One region of the Halomonas sp. HAL1 genome, then DNA from elsewhere that is predicted to be linked to it. Evidence: predicted binding sites of a transcription regulator. Region 1 holds the regulator's gene; the other holds the start of a gene.
The links. The regulator FNR, encoded in region 1, switches genes on or off when oxygen is low (the NO sensors DNR and NnrR bind a similar motif). The targets are predictions, from matches to a motif close to TTGATNTANATCAA.
Positions count from the first base shown of each region.

Region 2: the regulator FNR is predicted to act here: its motif matches at 6,664-6,677, upstream of ccoM (cytochrome c oxidase subunit CcoM).

Region 1 covers NZ_CP130610.1:3,269,436-3,278,305, reverse strand. Annotated here, with positions in the region: gene Q3Y66_RS15375 (DUF4212 domain-containing protein) at 1-198, opposite strand, end outside; gene Q3Y66_RS15370 (DUF294 nucleotidyltransferase-like domain-containing protein) at 874-2,703, shown strand; gene Q3Y66_RS15365 (DNA polymerase III subunit epsilon) at 2,709-3,362, shown strand; gene ttcA (tRNA 2-thiocytidine(32) synthetase TtcA) at 3,469-4,380, shown strand; gene fnr (fumarate/nitrate reduction transcriptional regulator Fnr) at 4,373-5,119, opposite strand; gene hemN (oxygen-independent coproporphyrinogen III oxidase) at 5,223-6,662, opposite strand; gene Q3Y66_RS15345 (sulfite exporter TauE/SafE family protein) at 6,764-7,459, opposite strand; gene ccoS (cbb3-type cytochrome oxidase assembly protein CcoS) at 7,456-7,698, opposite strand; gene Q3Y66_RS15335 (heavy metal translocating P-type ATPase) at 7,695-8,870, opposite strand, start outside.
Region 2 covers NZ_CP130610.1:1,749,339-1,758,208, reverse strand. Annotated here, with positions in the region: gene Q3Y66_RS08260 (hypothetical protein) at 142-819, shown strand; gene Q3Y66_RS08255 (bifunctional diguanylate cyclase/phosphodiesterase) at 870-3,215, shown strand; gene Q3Y66_RS08250 (DUF3034 family protein) at 3,237-4,154, shown strand; gene Q3Y66_RS08245 (group 1 truncated hemoglobin) at 4,165-4,626, shown strand; gene Q3Y66_RS08240 (diguanylate cyclase) at 4,595-5,761, opposite strand; gene Q3Y66_RS08235 (hypothetical protein) at 5,755-6,264, opposite strand; gene ccoM (cytochrome c oxidase subunit CcoM) at 6,482-6,604, opposite strand; gene Q3Y66_RS08225 (peptidylprolyl isomerase) at 6,745-7,263, opposite strand; gene Q3Y66_RS08220 (MFS transporter) at 7,364-8,725, shown strand; gene Q3Y66_RS08215 (SEC-C domain-containing protein) at 8,761-8,870, opposite strand, start outside.

The sequences.
Region 1 (8,870 bases):
CACGATAAACGTTAAAATGGAGCCCTGTTGTGCAAACCAGAAGCCAAGATCGGTGCCGCCGACCGAAATACCGGCGAGCAGTGGGCGAAACAGGATAGCGCATCCGTAAGAAACAAATGCCCAAACAGCTAGGCATCCGAAAATTAAGCGGACGTTAGCTTTCCAGTATTCAGCAGCATTAGTTTTGTCGTCTGCCATTGTGTTGCTCTCCACTTGTGATTTTTAAGGTTGGGAAAGTTCACGAGGAATAGCGTGTGACCCATCAGGGCAATCGCACGTCGAAAGCCACTCAATCGTAAGGAGTGGTGAGCCAGCTTTCGTCAACACATCCCCTTATTATTCGATATAGACTTTCGAGTTAGTAAGTGACGTGCGATTACCCTGCATGACTCATTGTTAATACTGGGCAATAAACACAAAAAAATAAATCCCAGACTTTGGTATCAATAAACAGCTAAAGTGCTCTTTCGTTTTTGTATGTGGTTGAAAATACGAATTTTTAGGCGCTTTTTAAGCGAAGTTTGCAGGCGTTTGCAGAGCTATAGGACGATAGTCTAGTGAGCAAATATAAGTGGTTATTGGCTACTTTAAATACATGGCAAGCATTTTAAGGCTAATCGTGATTAGTAGGTGTTGAGACTTTGGTCGTGTATCAAAAGTCGCTTCGACCTTAGCGTGATAGCTAAAGGTATAACGACGTTATACTTGCTAGTTGGGAAGTGAATCCTTTATACCCGTACCACCACCTTCACATAATAATCGATTACCGTTTTTGAAGCGTTGGAAAGGCTCCTTTGATGTTGATCAATGTCGGGCGGAGTGCTTATTTACTTTATTTTCTAGTTCGCCTTTAGTTGAATGAGGTCATGCACAATGGTCGATGTGGATCTATCCCAACTGCCGTTCACGCTTCTTGACGATGAAGGTCGTGACCACATTCGCCGTGGCATTGATCTTGCGTATTTTGACCGCGACGAAATAATCCTAGAGACCGGGCAGGCGGGAGAGTTTGTTTACCTGATACATAAAGGTGAAGTGGCAGAAATCGACCCCACGCTGCCCTCGTCTACCTCGCGTATTGGTCATTACACGGCCGGGGACCTATTTGGCGCGATCAGCATTCTCAATGGTAAAAGCCGCTATCGTTTTAAGGCCGAGCAGGAGTGCTTGTGTTACCTACTGCCCAAAGCGTTGTTTCAGCAGCTTTGCCGTCATTACCCGGATTTCAGTAACTTCTTTCGCCAATCGCTAACGCATAAAGCGCGCTTACTGACTGAAAAGCGTGCCGAAGGTGGCGTCACCATGGCGGGTTTTATGTTGGCCAAGGTAAGCGAATGCATGCGTGCGCCGCTGTTAATGGCGGCGGCTACGGATATTGCCAGCGCTGTGAAGCAGCTCAACGACAGCCACGCCGACAGCCTGCTAGTAGAGACTCAAGGCAAGCTAGGCATGGTGACGAAAACCGACCTGCTCAATGGGTTGGTATTGGGTGGTAGCGCAGTGTCATCGCCGCTTGATGAGATCGCCCATTTTAATCTAGTCACCGTCGCGCCGGATCAATACTTGTTTGAAGTGCTGGTACTGATGACGCGGCATAAAGTGACGCGGGTAGTGGTGCTTGAGCAAAACGTTCTCAAAGGCGTCGTCGAACTCACCGACGTACTTAGCTATTTCTCCAGTCGCAGCTACGTGGTGAGTCTACAAGTCGAACAGGCGGGCAGTTTGGAAGCACTGTCGGCGGCCAGCCAGCGCACACCGGAGCTGGTGAAGGCGCTGATGGCACAAGGCGTAAAGCTACGTTTTGCGATGGATCTACTCGCCGCGCTGAATGGCCGTATCATGAGCAAGGCATGGGAATTCACTATTGCTGAGAAGTACCGCGAACAGAGCTGCATGATGGTGATGGGTAGCGAAGGGCGCGGCGAACAAATACTAAAAACCGATCAAGATAATGGCTTGATTCTCGCCGACGACGCGCAGTGGCCGGATCTTATGAGCCACATGCAAACGCTCACCGATACCCTAATCCAGCTTGGCTACCCGCCGTGCCCCGGCAATATTATGGTCTCGAACCCTGAGTGGGTGGCCACGGTGTCACAGTGGAAGAGCAACATTGCCAAATGGGCAAGCGAGCGGGATGGCGACAGCCTGATGAAGCTGGCGATTATGCTTGATGCTCATGCTGTGGCCGGTAACCCCGGTCTGCTTGAGAGCGTACGAGAAGAGCTATTTGAACGCTGTTCTCGTGATGAGCTGTTGCTTTCGTACTTTGCGCGCACGGCGCTACGCTTTTCCACACCGCTGACGCTGTTTGGCTCGCTGAAAAAGCCTCAGCACGGTATCGATATCAAGAAAGGTGGCATTTTTCCCATTGTTCATGGCGTTCGCACCATGGCGCTTGAGCGACGGATCAAAGCGACCTCAACACTGGATCGTTTAGACGCGCTGGCCGCCGATGGCCGCTTGGATCGCCGGTTCGCCGACGACCTGGGCGAAGCGCTGGCGCTGTTTTCCGAGCTGCGTCTCAAACAGCAGCTCACGGCCCTAGAGGCAAGTAGCACATCGCAAGAGGCGAACCGCACCAATCGTGTCGTGGTGCAAAGCCTCTCTTCGCTAGAACGCGACTTATTACGTGAAGCTTTGCATATCGTCAAAGACTTTAAGCAGCGGCTTTCCCATCGTTATCATCTGGAGTATTCGTGAGCGGAATGCGGCTGTTAGATCGACACGTGGCACTTTTTAGCGGCTCCTTGCGCACCTTATTGCGCCGCGAAAGCGACCGGCGGCGCTGTGCTGATTCTCCCTATGCCTGGCTCTTTCAGCCCTATATGGGCGAAGAACTAGTAGCGCTTGCCTGCACATCAACGCCAACGCCGACGTCACCTGTGATCAGTTTGGCCGCCGTGGTGCTTAGCCAACAGCAGGTGCGTACCAGCCGTGCTTTTGTGCTGACGTTAGGCGCACCGGGGCAGGCTAGCAATGCATCGCTGCGTCGCCACCACCTGCTGAGCCAGGCGGGGGAGGTGGCGGCGCCAAACCGCGACAATTTAAATGCGTTAGTAGAGTTTATTGGCAATCGTCCTATTGTCGGTTGGCAGTTAGACAAGCGGATTGGAGCGTTAAATGCGTTGCTGAGAAAGCGGTTGGATTTCGCGCTGCCCAATGCCCAGGTCGACGTGGAAAAGCTGCACCAGCGCCAGCTGCGGCGCTTGCACCCGGAGATAGAGGCGCGGAGTAGCTTTGCCCAAGCGCTGGCGTGCTGGCAAGTACCCGCGATGGGGATGCAGGGTGTGTTAGGCGAGGCCACTTCCAGTGCGCTGCTCTATATGCGCCTGCAGCGCATTATGGCGGAGGCTGCTTAGTGATAAGCAGCTCTGCATACGAGTAGTTGGGTCAGGGCGGTGAGTGTTGTTAGAATAGCAGTCACTTTTTTCTTGAATGCCTTCCACCCTCGGCAGTGCTTATACCATGCAATCTCTTGATCATTTTGACCCTGCTTCCCTCGGAGCCGCCCTCGCTGATGTTGAGCAAGACTCGCCAGAGCTGGCCGATGCTAAGCAGAAACGTGAATTTAACAAGCTGCAAAAGCGCCTGCGCCGAGAAGTAGGCAATGCGATTATTGATTACCAGATGATCAATGAAGGCGACCGTGTGATGGTCTGTCTCTCCGGCGGCAAAGACAGCTATACGATGCTGGAGATTTTGCGCAATTTGCAGCGCAATGCGCCGGTCAATTTCTCACTGGTGGCGGTCAATCTGGATCAAAAACAGCCCGGTTTTCCCGAGCACGTGCTGCCTGCGTATCTGGATAAGCAGGGCGTGGAATATCACATTGTCGAGCGTGATACTTATTCGGTGGTGAAAGAAAAAACGCCAGAAGGTAAAACGACTTGTGCGCTCTGTTCACGTCTGCGCCGCGGTTCGCTGTACGGGTTTGCTGAAGAGATTGGCGCCAATAAAATCGCCCTGGGCCACCACCGCGAAGATATCCTTGAAACGCTGTTTCTCAATATGTTCTTTGGCGGCAACTTAAAAGCGATGCCGCCTAAGCTGCTTTCTGATGATGGTAAAAATATCGTCATTCGGCCGCTGGCTTACTGCAAAGAGGCGGATATTGCCGAGTTTTCACGGCTGATGGAATTTCCGATTATTCCCTGCAATCTATGCGGTTCGCAGCCCAATATGCAGCGCCAGGTCGTCAAAGAGATGCTCGCTGAGTGGGACAAAAAATTCCCCGGCCGTCTGGAAAGCATGTTTAAGGCGGTAACTAATATTGCGCCTTCCCAGCTGGCGGATCGCAGCCTGTTTGATTTTGAAGGGCTAGAAGCCAAACAGGCAGAGCTATTGGCCGGGCGCATTCAGGCATTTAACGTCAGTTAACCGTTTGCTGCTCCTCTTCGGCGAGGGTGATTAAGCGCTGCATATCAAGAATATTGACCTCTCGCCCGGACACCGCCACTACGCTCTGCTGCTGAAAGCGGCTTAAAATACGGCTGACGGTTTCCACCGCTAAACCCAAATAGTTGCCGATATCGGCCCTGGGCATGGAAAGGCGGAAACTGTAGGGCGAGTAGCCACGGCGACGAAAACGATCCGAAAGTGTTATTAAAAAGCTCGCTAGCCGCTGGTCGGCAGTTTTACGTGACAGCAGGCGCATCATGCGCCGGTCATCGCGTAACTCTTTGCTCATGCTGCGATACAGTTGGCCACGCAGTTCGGGCAACTCCTCTGAGAGTGAGTCCAAGCGATCAAAGGGAATCTCGCAAACGGTGGTCGTTTCCAGGGCAATTACACTTCCTGGGTAGTGCTCCTCATCAATCCCGTCCAACCCCACTAGCTCGCTCGGGAGGTAGAAATTGGTCAGTTGCTCGCTGCCGTTTCCCTCTGAGGTGACCTGTTTCAAACTGCCTGAGCGGACCGCATAAACGCTGGTAAAGCTGTCGCCTTGGCGAAATAGTGGCTCGCCTTTTTTCAGCGGCGCACGGCGTCGAATAATGGCATCGAACTGCCCCACATCGTCTATCTCAAGGGCAAGCGGCAGGCACAGTGAGCTCAAGCTGCAGGTTTGGCAGCGAGCTTCATGGAGTAGCGAGCGTCGGCGGCTCATGGGTTCCAACATGCGTAGCTCCTTGCGTAGCGTCTTGGGTGTCAGGTAATTCTCACGCTGGGCTGAGGTAGGCTTCCTTTATTATGGAAGCTTCATTTCGTTAGCGATAGCTTGTTTACACAATCTTTGAGTAGTGCGTGCCTGAGTGCTGCGGTAGGTGAGCATCAAACGCCATGGCTAAGTGACGAATTAGCAGTCGGCCCATAGGCGTCGCGCTAAGCTGGTCGCCGCTGCGCGTCAGCAGGCCATCTCGCTCGGCGCCCTGTAAGTGCTCAAGCGCTTGCGCAAAGTAATGCGGGGCATCAATTTTCCAGCGTTGACCGATGGCGGCCAGATCAATGCGCATATCACACATTAGTCGCTCAATGACGTCCCGGCGTATCAGGTCATCGTTACTTAAGCGCAGCCCGCGAACGGTTGCCAGCTGGCCCTGATCCAGCGCTGCTTCATAGCGGGCCAGATCGCTAGGGTTCTGTGCATAGACATCATCGACGCGAGAAATTGCCGACACGCCAAGCCCGATTAAGTCGCACTGGGCGTGGCTGGAGTAGCCTTGGAAGTTGCGCTGTAGCGAGCCTTCGCGCTGGGCGATCGCCAAGCTGTCATCAGGACGAGCAAAGTGGTCCATACCGATGTGCACATAACCGGCCGCGGTGAGCATCTCTATCGTGGTACGCAGAATCGCCAGCTTCTCTTCGCTGCCCGGCAGGTCATCGACATTTATCCGCCGCTGGGGGGCAAAGCGCTCGGGCATGTGGGCGTAGTTAAACACAGAAAGCCGTGCTGGATTTAACTCGATCACTTGGCGCAGGGTGTCTGCAAAGCTTTTTTCAGTCTGAAAGGGCAAGCCGTATATTAAATCGAGATTGAGCGAATGAAAGCCCAGCCGGTGCGCTTCATCCATCAGCGTCTCGGTGAGTACTCTTGGCTGAATACGGTTAATGGCTTTCTGCACCAGCGGGCTTAAGTCCTGCACGCCTAAACTGATGCGATTGAAACCGAGCGATTGCAGGTGGCGCAGCGTAAATACGTCCGCTTCGCGTGGGTCGATTTCAATCGCGTAATCGCGATCAGACGCGGACGAGAGACCAAAGCGCGCGTCCAGACGATCAATCAAGTCGCCCATCTGGTTCAAGTTAAGAAACGTCGGTGTTCCGCCACCCCAGTGCAACTGCTTCACCGGTCGTGTGGTATCCAGGTGGCGAGCGGTCAGCACCATTTCACGGTCAAGCCGGGATAGGTACGGCTCGGCCAGGGCGGTGTTCTTGGTGGCGATTTTATTACACGCGCAGTAAAAACAAATCTTGCGGCAGAAGGGGATATGCACATACAGCGAAAGAGGACGGTGGCTGGCATTGCTGCGCTCTAACGCCTGAGTCAAATCGCTCGGGGTAAATTGGTCGTGAAACGACAACGCCGTGGGGTAAGACGTATAGCGCGGGCCGCTGGTATCGTAACGGCGCAGCAAGGCTTCATCCCACTTTTTCTGCTCCGGTGCTGCCCCGGCCATGGTTGAAGTCATCGTAGAAGAAGCCGCGGGGGCATGAACGGGCATGAAGTGGCTCCGGCGTTAAAAGGGGCGTTTTAAAGGCTGTTTTTTCAAAGCCAGAGCCAGCCTAACGCGCGGCGCCGATATAAATATTGAGCCATGTCATGTTAATGCAGGTTGTGTGCTGTGAGTGTCCACAGCTGCCACAGCGCAAAAGCAATGATCGTCAGCGCGGCCACGCTGCGCGTTGCCGGGTGACGAATCAGGTGGCTTAACTGGCGCGCGGCAAGCCCGGTGGCCAGCAGCGCAGGCAGCGTGCCCAGCCCAAACGCACCCATCAACAGTGCGCCCTGGAGCGGGTCGGCAATCGCTAAGCTCCAAGCCAGCATGGAGTAGACCAGCCCACAGGGCAGCCAGCCCCATATCGCCCCCAGCGCAAAGGCTTGGGGTAAATGAACTACTGGCATTAAACGTCGCCCTACCGGCTCGATGAAGCGCCATAGGCGGCGGCCTACCGCTTCCACTTTCAGCAGCCCTTTCCACCAGTTGGCGATATACAGCGCCATCAGGATCAGCATCAGCGCCGCAAACACTTGTAGCAGCATTCGCGCCGTGGCTGAGAGGGAAAACAGTGTGCCTAGTAGAGCTACCAGTGCGCCTGCGCTCATATAGCTAGTAATACGACCTGCATTATAGCTGAGCAGCAAGCCTCCCATACGCGCCGGATGGCGCATGCTGGGGGGGACTGCAAAAGTGAGCGCGCTCATAATGCCACCACACATGCCAATGCAATGGGCGCCGCCCATCAAACCAAACACGAACGCCGCCAGCAGTGGCGGCAGGTCAAGGCCGGTTGGATTCATGGCCGGGGCTCTTGGTCGTCGGTTGAGTTTTCGGCGGGGATAGTCGGCTTTTGCTTAGCGCGCTGAAGTTGTTGACGCTGTTCAGGGGTTAGGTCGTTCTCATCTTCATCAAACAAAATGCGGTGCGCCGGGCCTTCCAAGTCGTCGAACTGATCATTTTTCACCGCCCAAAAGAATGCCCAGACGGCGAGGCCCAGCAGAATAAGTGAAAGCGGAATGAGTAGATACAGAATCGTCATGCGGTTACCGGTGTTGAAGCGCTTGGCGAAGAGGCGGGCGGCGTCGTACGCCAGCGTGACAGCCGCAGCGCGTTACCCACCACCACTAGCGAGCTGAGCGACATACCAATGGCCGCCATCCAGGGTGGCACCAGCCCCATGGCCGCCAGCGGCAGCGCCGAAAAGTTGTAGCATACTGACCAGATCATGTTCTGGCGCATGATACGCCGGGTCGCGCAGGAAATCTCGATAGCCTCAAAAATCCGCATCAGGCGTGGGCTGAGCAGCACCGCGTCGGCGCGGGTGCGGGCTAAGTCCGTCGCACCGTTCATGGCAATTGCCACATCAGCACCGGCTAACACCGGCACGTCGTTGATGCCGTCACCAATCATCACCACGGTTTCGCCAGCGGCTTGAAGCTCTTTCATCCGGGCCAGTTTGCCTTCTGGGCTGGTGCCTGCGTGCCACGTCGTTATGTTGAGTTGGTTGGCCAGGCTCTCCACAGCATCGACGGTATCACCGGAGAGCAGCTCCACGGTTAGCCCCTGGGCCTGTAGGGCTTTGATCGTGGCAGCAGCGTCATCACGAATGCCATCATGAAGACCAAACCAGGCGCGGGGTTCGCCGTTTTCGCTCAGCAGCAGCCATTGCCCCCTGGCGGGTGCCGAAATGGGTTCTCCAGTGGAAAATTCTGGTTTGCCCAGCTTCCAGCGCGCGCCGTTTAGCGTGCCCTCTAGTCCTTGACCGGTATGGCTATGAATATCTTTTGCCTGAAGCGTTGCATCCCGAAACGGACGAAAGGCGCGGGCGATAGGGTGTTCTGAGTGGGCTTCGAGCGCCGCGGCAATCGCCTGGGCACGATCGGCGGTTAATTCGCCGAACGGTTTGGTCTGGGTCAGGTGCATCTCGCCGCGGGTGAGCGTGCCGGTTTTGTCAAAGATTACCCGGGTTACGTTGGAGAGCGTCTCCATGGCATCGGCGCGGGTGATCAACACGCCGCGCTTGCGCAATTGGCCGTGGCCTGCGGTCAGGGCCGCGGGAGTCGCCAGTGCCAGCGCACAAGGGCAGGTCACGACCAGCACCGAAAGCAGTACCCAGAGCATCCGCGAGGGGTCGATAAACCACCAGGCGATGGTGATGCAGGCGGTCACCACTAACAGGCGAAGTACAAACAGGTGGGCCATGCGTGCTGC
Region 2 (8,870 bases), 1.5 Mb from region 1:
CTTTTTTGCAAGAGTTGGCTTACCGTTAAGCCGAAAGCATGACTTTCTTGCATAATCCTTTCACTATTAGCCTCAACGCAGCATCAGAAAAACACGCTGCCAATGACAAATATTACCCCTCAACGTGAGATGCCGACTCCAATGCCAATACAACGTCGCCTTTATGTTGGTTTTATCAGCACATTCACTGCTGCGCTCGTTGGGCTGGCGATAACTCTCTTTAGCACGACCGCTAACGCTGCACAGATCACCGTCAACAGCGACGAAGGCTTACCCCTTGAGGATGCCGTTGTGGAGGTCTACTACGACTCAGCATCTGCCAATCAGCCACAAGAACAGAATATCTATCAGCGCGATGCGACCTTTCATCCCAGGGTGCTAACCGTGCCCACCGGCAGTTATGTGGCATTTCCCAATCAGGACACCACACGCCACCACGTTTACTCTTTTTCACCGGCGAAAACGTTTGATTTGAATCTGTACCTACAGGAAACACCCCCACCCGTTCATTTTGATCAGGCAGGGGTCGTCGTATTGGGATGCAATATCCATGACCATATGCAGGCATTCATTGTGGTGAGTGACGCCCCTTACGCAGCGACAACGGACGTGGAAGGCATGCTTACCCTACCTGCTTTACCGCCTGGTCAGCATCGCGTTCGTGTTTGGCATCCACGTCTCGATGATAGCCAGCAAGTCTGGTGGGAAGGCACCATTACCGATACAGACCAACTGGACGTCCGATTAGAACTGAATGCGGTACCTCCACCGGCGCCAACGCTGTCTCCTCTTCAGCAGCGATTTAGAGACGCCAGTTAGGCATTACCTACTGCTTACAAGATGTTGATCCGCCATTTTCCGAGGTCGCTATGCGCTTTCGAACGCGCCTGATGCTGGTACTGCTAACGGTGGTGATTGTCTCTCAACTCGCCACTGGCGTGGCGTTTCTACGCGCTACGCAAAACGATGTTCTTGCCAAAGGCTCCCAGCGCTTAGAAGTGGGCGCCAACGTACTGCAGCAGTTGTTGGATGCGCGCGGCGAACAATTAAGCAATAACGTTGCTATCCTCGCCGACGATTTTGGATTTAAGAGCGTCGTTTCAACCCAGGATACCGAAACCCTCTACTCCGTGCTGGCCAACCATGGCGACCGTGCCAATGCCGATATGGTGCTTTTGAGTGGCCTTGATGGCCACATTATGGCGAGTAGCCATCATTCACAGGATAGCCCGATGCCTTTCCCGCACCTGTTGGAGCAGGCACGCCAAGAAGGTGCCGCCGTGAGCGTTGTGATTGCGGAAGGTCAGCCGTACGAGTTTGCTCTACTGCCCGTGCGTGCGCCCCACTTGATTGGTTGGGTAGGTATGGGCTTTTTGATCAATGAAGCGATAACGGGGGAGATAAATTCACTAACGGGGCTAGATATCAGCGTAGTCAACTACCGGGATAACGGTGAAATCAGCTATCTTGCAAGCTCTCACCATGAGCAGTTAGCGATGCAGCTAATGAGCGGCAGCAGCAACGAGCTCATGACAGGAGAGTACTCCTACAGCAGCCAAATGACACCCGATGCTGAGTACCTCTCCTATGCCAGTTCGCTCTATGCTGACGATACCAATCAAACCTATGCACTACTGCAACTTTCCCGTAATGATTTACTGGGTGCCTACCGTTCATTGCAGTGGCAGTTGTTGGGTATCGTTGCGTTAATCCTGCTGTTTACCATATTGGTTGCCATGTGGAGCGCACGAAGCATGAGCAAACCGCTGATGGCACTCGCCAATGCGGCACAGCGGATAGGCCAGGGCGAGCATGTCACCCACTTGCCTATTGGCGCTGAGCGAAGTGAAACAGGACTTTTAGCCTCGACCCTGCTTTCCATGCAGAACGATATCGCGCAACGCGAGGCCATACTCCATCATCAGTCACGACACGATTTACTGACCGATCTACCCAATCGAATCAGCGCACAGGAAGATATCCGTCTCTTAATCCAACAGGGCGAACCCTTTACCTTATTACGGCTAGCGATTAATAATTTTCGCGATATTAATGACACCTTTGGCTACGCGTTGGGGGATCATATGCTGGTCACGTTGGCCAACCGTTTACAGCATTTGCCTGCACCCGAGAGCAGAGCCTATCGGCTGGACGGTGATGAGCTGCTACTTCTTATCAAACAATCAAGCAGCAGCTTGGCTTGGCGCACGCACCTCTTTAGTCTCCTAAGCCAGCCCATTGATCTGGATAAATCGCCTATCACCCCTTCCCTTTCAGCGGGTGAAACCAACTATCCCGATCATGGTGACAGCCCTCAACTCTTGTTACGCCGTGCCGATATCGCGTTAGACATGGCGCGCCGCCATCGCCATTCACATCAATACTACCTTGAGGGACAAGATGAGCGTCATTTACGACAGCTGACGCTGATTCGTGATCTACAGGATGCTGTCAGTAACAGCGAGCTGTGGATGGCGTATCAACCCAAGGTAGATTCCCGCACCGGTTTAGTGAATCAGTTCGAAGCATTGATGCGCTGGCGTCATCCGTCACTGGGATTTGTGCCGCCGGATGAATTTATAGGGTTAGCCGAACGTTCGGGCAATATTCGAATGCTAAGCCAGTGGATGCTAACCCACGTTTGTGCCCAACTGCAGACCTGGAAGCAGCGTGGTTACCACCTCTCGGTAGCCGTCAACCTCTCTGCCGGTGATGTGATGGACCCGCAATTAGCCACCCACCTAGCAGACCTGCTGGCTCGTCACCAGCTCACACCAGAGCAGTTGAGTTTAGAAGTCACTGAAAGTGCGGTGATGCAAGATGTCGATGTGGCCATGGCCACACTGATGGAGCTTAATCAGTTGGGGTTACAAATAGCGATAGACGACTACGGCACCGGCTACTCCTCGCTGGCACAAATCAAACGCCTGCCGGTAGATGAGCTCAAGATCGATAAGTCGTTTGTACTGGCCATTGATTCTCAAAAAGATGATTTTACGATCGTCCGTTCAACCATAGAGATGGGACATAGCTTAGGCCTGCGCTTAGTCGCTGAAGGTGTAGAAAATCGTGCCAGCGCCGAACTGTTGAGCAAGCTCGGATGTGACTACTTACAGGGGTACTGGATTGCCAAACCGATGCCCAGTGACGCGCTTATCGACTGGCTGGACAATTTCACCCCGCTAGTACTTCCCCGCCCCGCTATATCGCCATGAGAGAACTAACTAGAGAACACCATGACGTTACGCTACACGCTTTCACCGCATCAGCCCTTTCTTCCGCGGCCCTTTACCCTCCAGCTCTTATCGAAGCGCTTGATTCGCCATCGTATGACCGCCTGTATTGCCATGTGCTTGGCGTTCGCGGCAACGCCAACTCTCGCTGGTAGCCGTATCCTTGGTACCGGCGGGGTCAATGCAATAGAGGGCGCAGCAGGCGGTGGGTTGTCACCATGGGCAATGCTATCCAGCACTGCCAGCGAGCAGGAGGTAGGCGTAACCGCTAGCGCTACTCGCGCCTCGGTAGACGACTTCCGGCTGACAGTGACCGGCGCCAGCCTGAATATTGGTGATCGTGTTGAAGTCTCAGTAGCTCGACAAACGCTTGATTTAGAAACTCAGGGTGGCGAACTAGGCCAGGACATTTACGGCGCCAAGGTTCGACTACTCGGTGATGTGCTCTACCACCCCTGGGGCATCTGGAGTGCTGGCGTACATCACAAGCGATTGGCGGATGGCACTATCCCCACCGCCCTAGGCGCCGATGAAACGCGCGGGACCGATGCGTACCTTAGCGCCAGCAAGCTCCTGTTTAGTGCATTTGCGGGTCGCAATGTGCTGCTTAACGCGACCCTGCGTAATACCGATGCCAACCAGGGTGGCCTGCTTGGCTTTGGTGGCGATCAAGGTAGCCGCGCCTGGGTCGCCGAGGGCAGTTTGGGCATATTTCTTACGCCACAATGGGTAGTAGGCAGTGAATATCGCCAAAAGCCCGATAATTTGAGCGTAGCGAGAGAAGACGATTGGCAAAGCCTCTACAGCGCCTACTTCTTCAATAAGCACTTATCGCTAACGGGCGCGTGGTTGGATTTAGGCGACATTGCCGGTCTACCCTCCCAGCGCGGCGGCTATCTTTCCATTCAGGCAGCTTTCTAAGCGGAGCGCTATGACCTTTCCATGCAGTCTCTACTCCACGCGCCGCTGTTTAATCGCGCTCTCTTTTGCAGCCGTCGCCTTTACGCACGCAGGCTGTGCGCATCACTCCACACCCACGACGCTCTACGAGCGACTGGGCGGAGAAGCATCTATCGATGCGGTTGTCGAAAATTTCCTGTACCGAATTGCAGATGACGACGATATGGTGGGCTTTTTCGCTAACACGAATATTGATTTTTTTGCCGACTCACTGGCCAACAAGCTGTGTGATGTGAGCGATGGCCCCTGTCGTTATGAAGGCCCGCCGATGGATCGTGCTCATCAAAACATGGGACTGACAGATGTGCATTTTAATCGTTTAGTTGAACATCTCGATGCGGCTATGCAGGAGGAAGGGATTGCCCTTAGCGCGCGAAATGAACTGCTGGGCAGGCTAGCCCCTATGTATGCAGAGGTGATGCGTCTTCAGTAACCTGCCAGCCATCGCGGCCCGCCGCTTTAACCCTGTAGAGCGCTTTGTCCGCAGCTTCATACGCTTGGGCGAAGGTGTGCTCACCGGCCACAAAACGGCTCCCGCCTACGCTTAGAGTCACGCCCTTTTTATCAGGGTGGGCAGGATGAGCAAAGCCAGCTTCACGCAACCCCTCGATCAACTGGTGGCAATAACGTTTCAGCGTTTCGATATCAGGACAGTGAATTAACGCCGCGAACTCATCACCTCCCAGGCGATAGAGCTGTGCTTCATCATTAAGCGTTTCACCAATCAATATGGCCAGTTGGCGTAAAAGGGTATCGCCTTGTGGATGCCCATAGGCATCGTTGTACTGCTTGAAAAAGTCGATATCGACCAGGATGAGTCCCAGCGACTGATGCTTTTTCGCCAATACATCCTGGTGCAAGGCGCTGCGGTTACCAATGCCGGTTAGCGGGTCACGCATCGCGCGCTGCATCCACTCAAATGTCTCTTGCGTAGCGTAGTCAGTGCGGCGTAGTTGACGCTCATGCAGCCACCAAAACACTAACCCCATGACAAAAATCAACAGGCTGGAATACGTCAGTACTTGATTATGCTGACGGGTACTTTCTGAAAAATCATTAATTGCCACCCCTCGGCGGTCTAGCTGGCTCATCTCAATATGCGTCAGGCACTGGATGGGGGCGAACAGCTCACCTACCGCCGCGACGCGATCAATTTCACCCAGCTCTAGCCACTCTACCAGGCGATTTAAATCCCTCAGGCTTGGCTCAGTGCACTCATATTGGCGTCGATAGACGTGCACATCGAATAGTCCATAAGAGAGCTCGATGTTAATAAGGGCTGCATCAATGGCCGCCTGCTCAGGTTGGTCGCTCAGTAGCTCGGATTGTGCATTTTGCAGATAAACACGCGAACGGGTCGACAGTTGCTGGCCTGTCAAACTGCCGGTTTGACTGAAGTAAGCCTGTATTTCGGGGTAGACCCAGCGCGATTCATAGACAATCAGCACCATCAGACCTAAAAAACTCATCAAGCTCAGTGACAGCCAAGTTAAATAGCGATGTTGACGCGCAATAGTACGCGGCTGCAGTGTTGGCTGAACAGCAGGCTTGATTTTGGATGTCACCACTTAGCCTCTATGCTGCGAATCATCCAGATCCAGTCGTTAAAATCACGTAGGTTCTCAACATCACGATCACCCTGCTCATTATAGTCGCGCTCAACTAGCCGAACGGGACCACGTGTACGTATGGTTAGCGGGTCGCCATCTTCCGTTGTAATTAAATACCAGCTGGGATCATCCCACCCTTCCAGGGTGACTTCGTAATCGTCCCAGGCGACAAAGTGAAGCGCGGGAGGTACATCGCCAAATTGATCAACGAGGAAACGACGAAACGCTATGCCCCGCATTTCTACATCGCGCCCTTGGTAGGGGTCGTAAAGAGTGAACGTGGTGTCGGAGATAGCGCGTAGATCACTTAACGTAATCTTTTGCGTCACATCGCCGTTGATCATGTTGAGCGCCTGGGCAAAGGCCGCCGAGGGAAGAGCTAAACTTACAAATATCAACACGCACGCTAACCGACTACGTGCTCGAACCCATGGGCTGCGGTGTAAGGCAACTGCGTTCATGGCTAAGCTTCCTGGTGTGTTCATTCCTTCAACGAACTTTACCAGAGCAAGACCTGTATTGCTCTTCAACGCACGCTAGCTACTTTCAACTTACTAAGTTTTAGCAACTGTTCACCGTTCACACGTTAAAAAAGCCAGCCCAATATGGGCTGGCAAAAGGAAGTTTACTACGTTAGCAAACCCCCTCCCCTGACAAGGTTTACATGAACGGGACAAGCTACTTCTTGCGCTCATCTTTACGCAGATGATCACGAATCACGAAGCCAACCCAGCCCACCATAAAAGCGATCACTAACGCGACGGTGGCCAAGCCGAAAACAATTGTGTCATCCCAATACATGGTGAATCCTCCCGCCGTGATGTATGCGTAGATACTAGTCTTTCAATGGCGGGAGAATCCTGACCCAGGTCAAGTTACGTAAGACGAGGTTTAGCGGTTAAATACAAAATTGATACCGATCAATTTTTGGAGGTATTGCGTTACAACACCTTGCGGTCTTCAACTTTGCTATGCTCGGTACCTGGTGGCAACGGGTGGCCTTTGGCTAACTCTGCACGGGTAGCTTCACGCACGCCTAAAATGGTCACTTTATAATTCAGCGTGCGGCCCGCCAGTGGGTGGTTGGTATCCACGGTAACCCGATCACCATCAACTTCCAGTACCGTAACAATTTGAGGGCCGGCCTCACCCTCAGTTTGAAAACGGCTGCCCGGTGCCAACTCCGCGTTACCAAAAGAGCCTCGGCTGACTTCTTGAACCAAATCTTCGTTACGCACACCGTAGGCATCCGCCGGCATTAGTTGAACGCTTAACTCGGCATCAACGGTTTGGCCCGCTAACGCATTTTCTAGCCCAGGTACAATATTGTCGTGCCCATGCAAGTACTCCAACGGCTTATTGCGCGCCTGGGAGTCATCCAATACCTGCTTGCTGCCATCGTTGAGCACGTCGCTGAGGACATAGTGCAAGGTAACTACCTGATGCGCCGTAATCGACATGGAAAACTCCTCTCCGGTAAGCTGTCGGCTTTGTAATCGAACACTGCGTCAGTTTATCACTTGGCCGTTGCCAGCGTCTTTCCACTAGGAGTAGCGTTTAATGTTAAACCCCACCCCCCAGCGCAGTTGGCTTGCTGCACTGGCGATTTATTGTCGTGCGCCCGTTATTACCATGCTGTTTTTGGGGTTTTCTGCAGGCCTGCCGTTTCTGCTGGTGTTTTCCACGCTTTCCGCCTGGCTACGCAGTGATGGCGTGGAAGTTGCGGCGATCGGCTTTTTTGCCTGGATCGGCATGCTCTACTCGATCAAGTTTTTCTGGGCCCCGGTCGTTGACCGGTTAGCGCTACCGTTGATGACCCGCACTTTCGGCCAGCGCCGCGGTTGGATGCTATTAGCGCAAGGGATGATTGCTGCCGGGCTGGTGGGACTCGCCGGTTTAAGCCCGGTCGGCAATCTCGGCTGGGTGGCCCTCTTTGCGCTCCTGGTTGCCTTTGGCTCAGCGACGCAAGATATTGCCATCGATGCCTACCGGATCGAATCCGCCGATGACGATGTTCAAGCCGCCATGGCCTCGACCTATATTATTGGCTATCGCGGCGGCTTACTGGCTGCCGGCGCCGGGGCGCTCTATATCGCCGCGTCAGCATCCTGGAACGTTGCCTACCTCAGCATGGCGGCGCTGATGAGCGTTGGCGCGCTGACGGTTTTGCTACGCCCGGAACCCAAGCGGGCTTCGCTCTCTATACAGCTTATTCACGAACCCAAGGTCCGGGCATTTATTCGCGCCAGCCGTGGCAAACCGAAAATCATACGCCGTCTCGGGGCCTGGAGCATTGGTGCATTGGTCTGCCCCTTTACTGATTTCTTCAGCCGCTACGGTGTTAAAGCCCTGGGGATTTTGGTGTTTATTGCGGTGTTTAGAATTAGTGATTTGGCCATGGCCTCAATGGCCAATCCACTCTATATCGATCTGGGGTTTTCGCTGGCAGAGATTGCTAACGTGACCAATATATTTGGTATTGCGATGAGTATCGCAGGCGGCATTTTAGGTGGGCTTTTTGTCGCGCGTTATGGCATCGGGCCTTTGCTGATCTTTGGCGCTGGGTTGGTGATGGTAACCAACTTGCTGTTTGCCTTACTGGCGATGGTGGGAAGTCAGCTACCGATGCTAGTGGTCACGATTATTGGCGATAACCTCGCCAACGGTTTAGCCAGCGCGGTATTTATCGCCTTCCTTTCCAGCCTCACATCTCGCGCCTATACCGCAACGCAGTACGCGCTGTTCTCATCGCTAATGACGCTACCAGGAAAGTTTTTAAGCGGGTTTGGAGGATTGGTCGTTACTGCTCAGGGCTACCCAAGCTTCTTTGTCATCGCAACGTTGCTAGGCCTGCCTGCTATTATCTTGGCGATTTGGATCAGCCGAGACAAACAGTTAGTGCCTAGCCCCAAGCCTGCTTAAACAGGCTTGGGGCTTTAGGCCAGTGAAGATTTGAACTAGCGATGTGTTTCGAGCCAATCCAAGGCGCCCGGCGTCGTGCGCCACTGGTCGCGCATCAGCGTGCGGTACTGCCATGCTTCGGCCCGGGAGCCGGGGTCTACCTGGC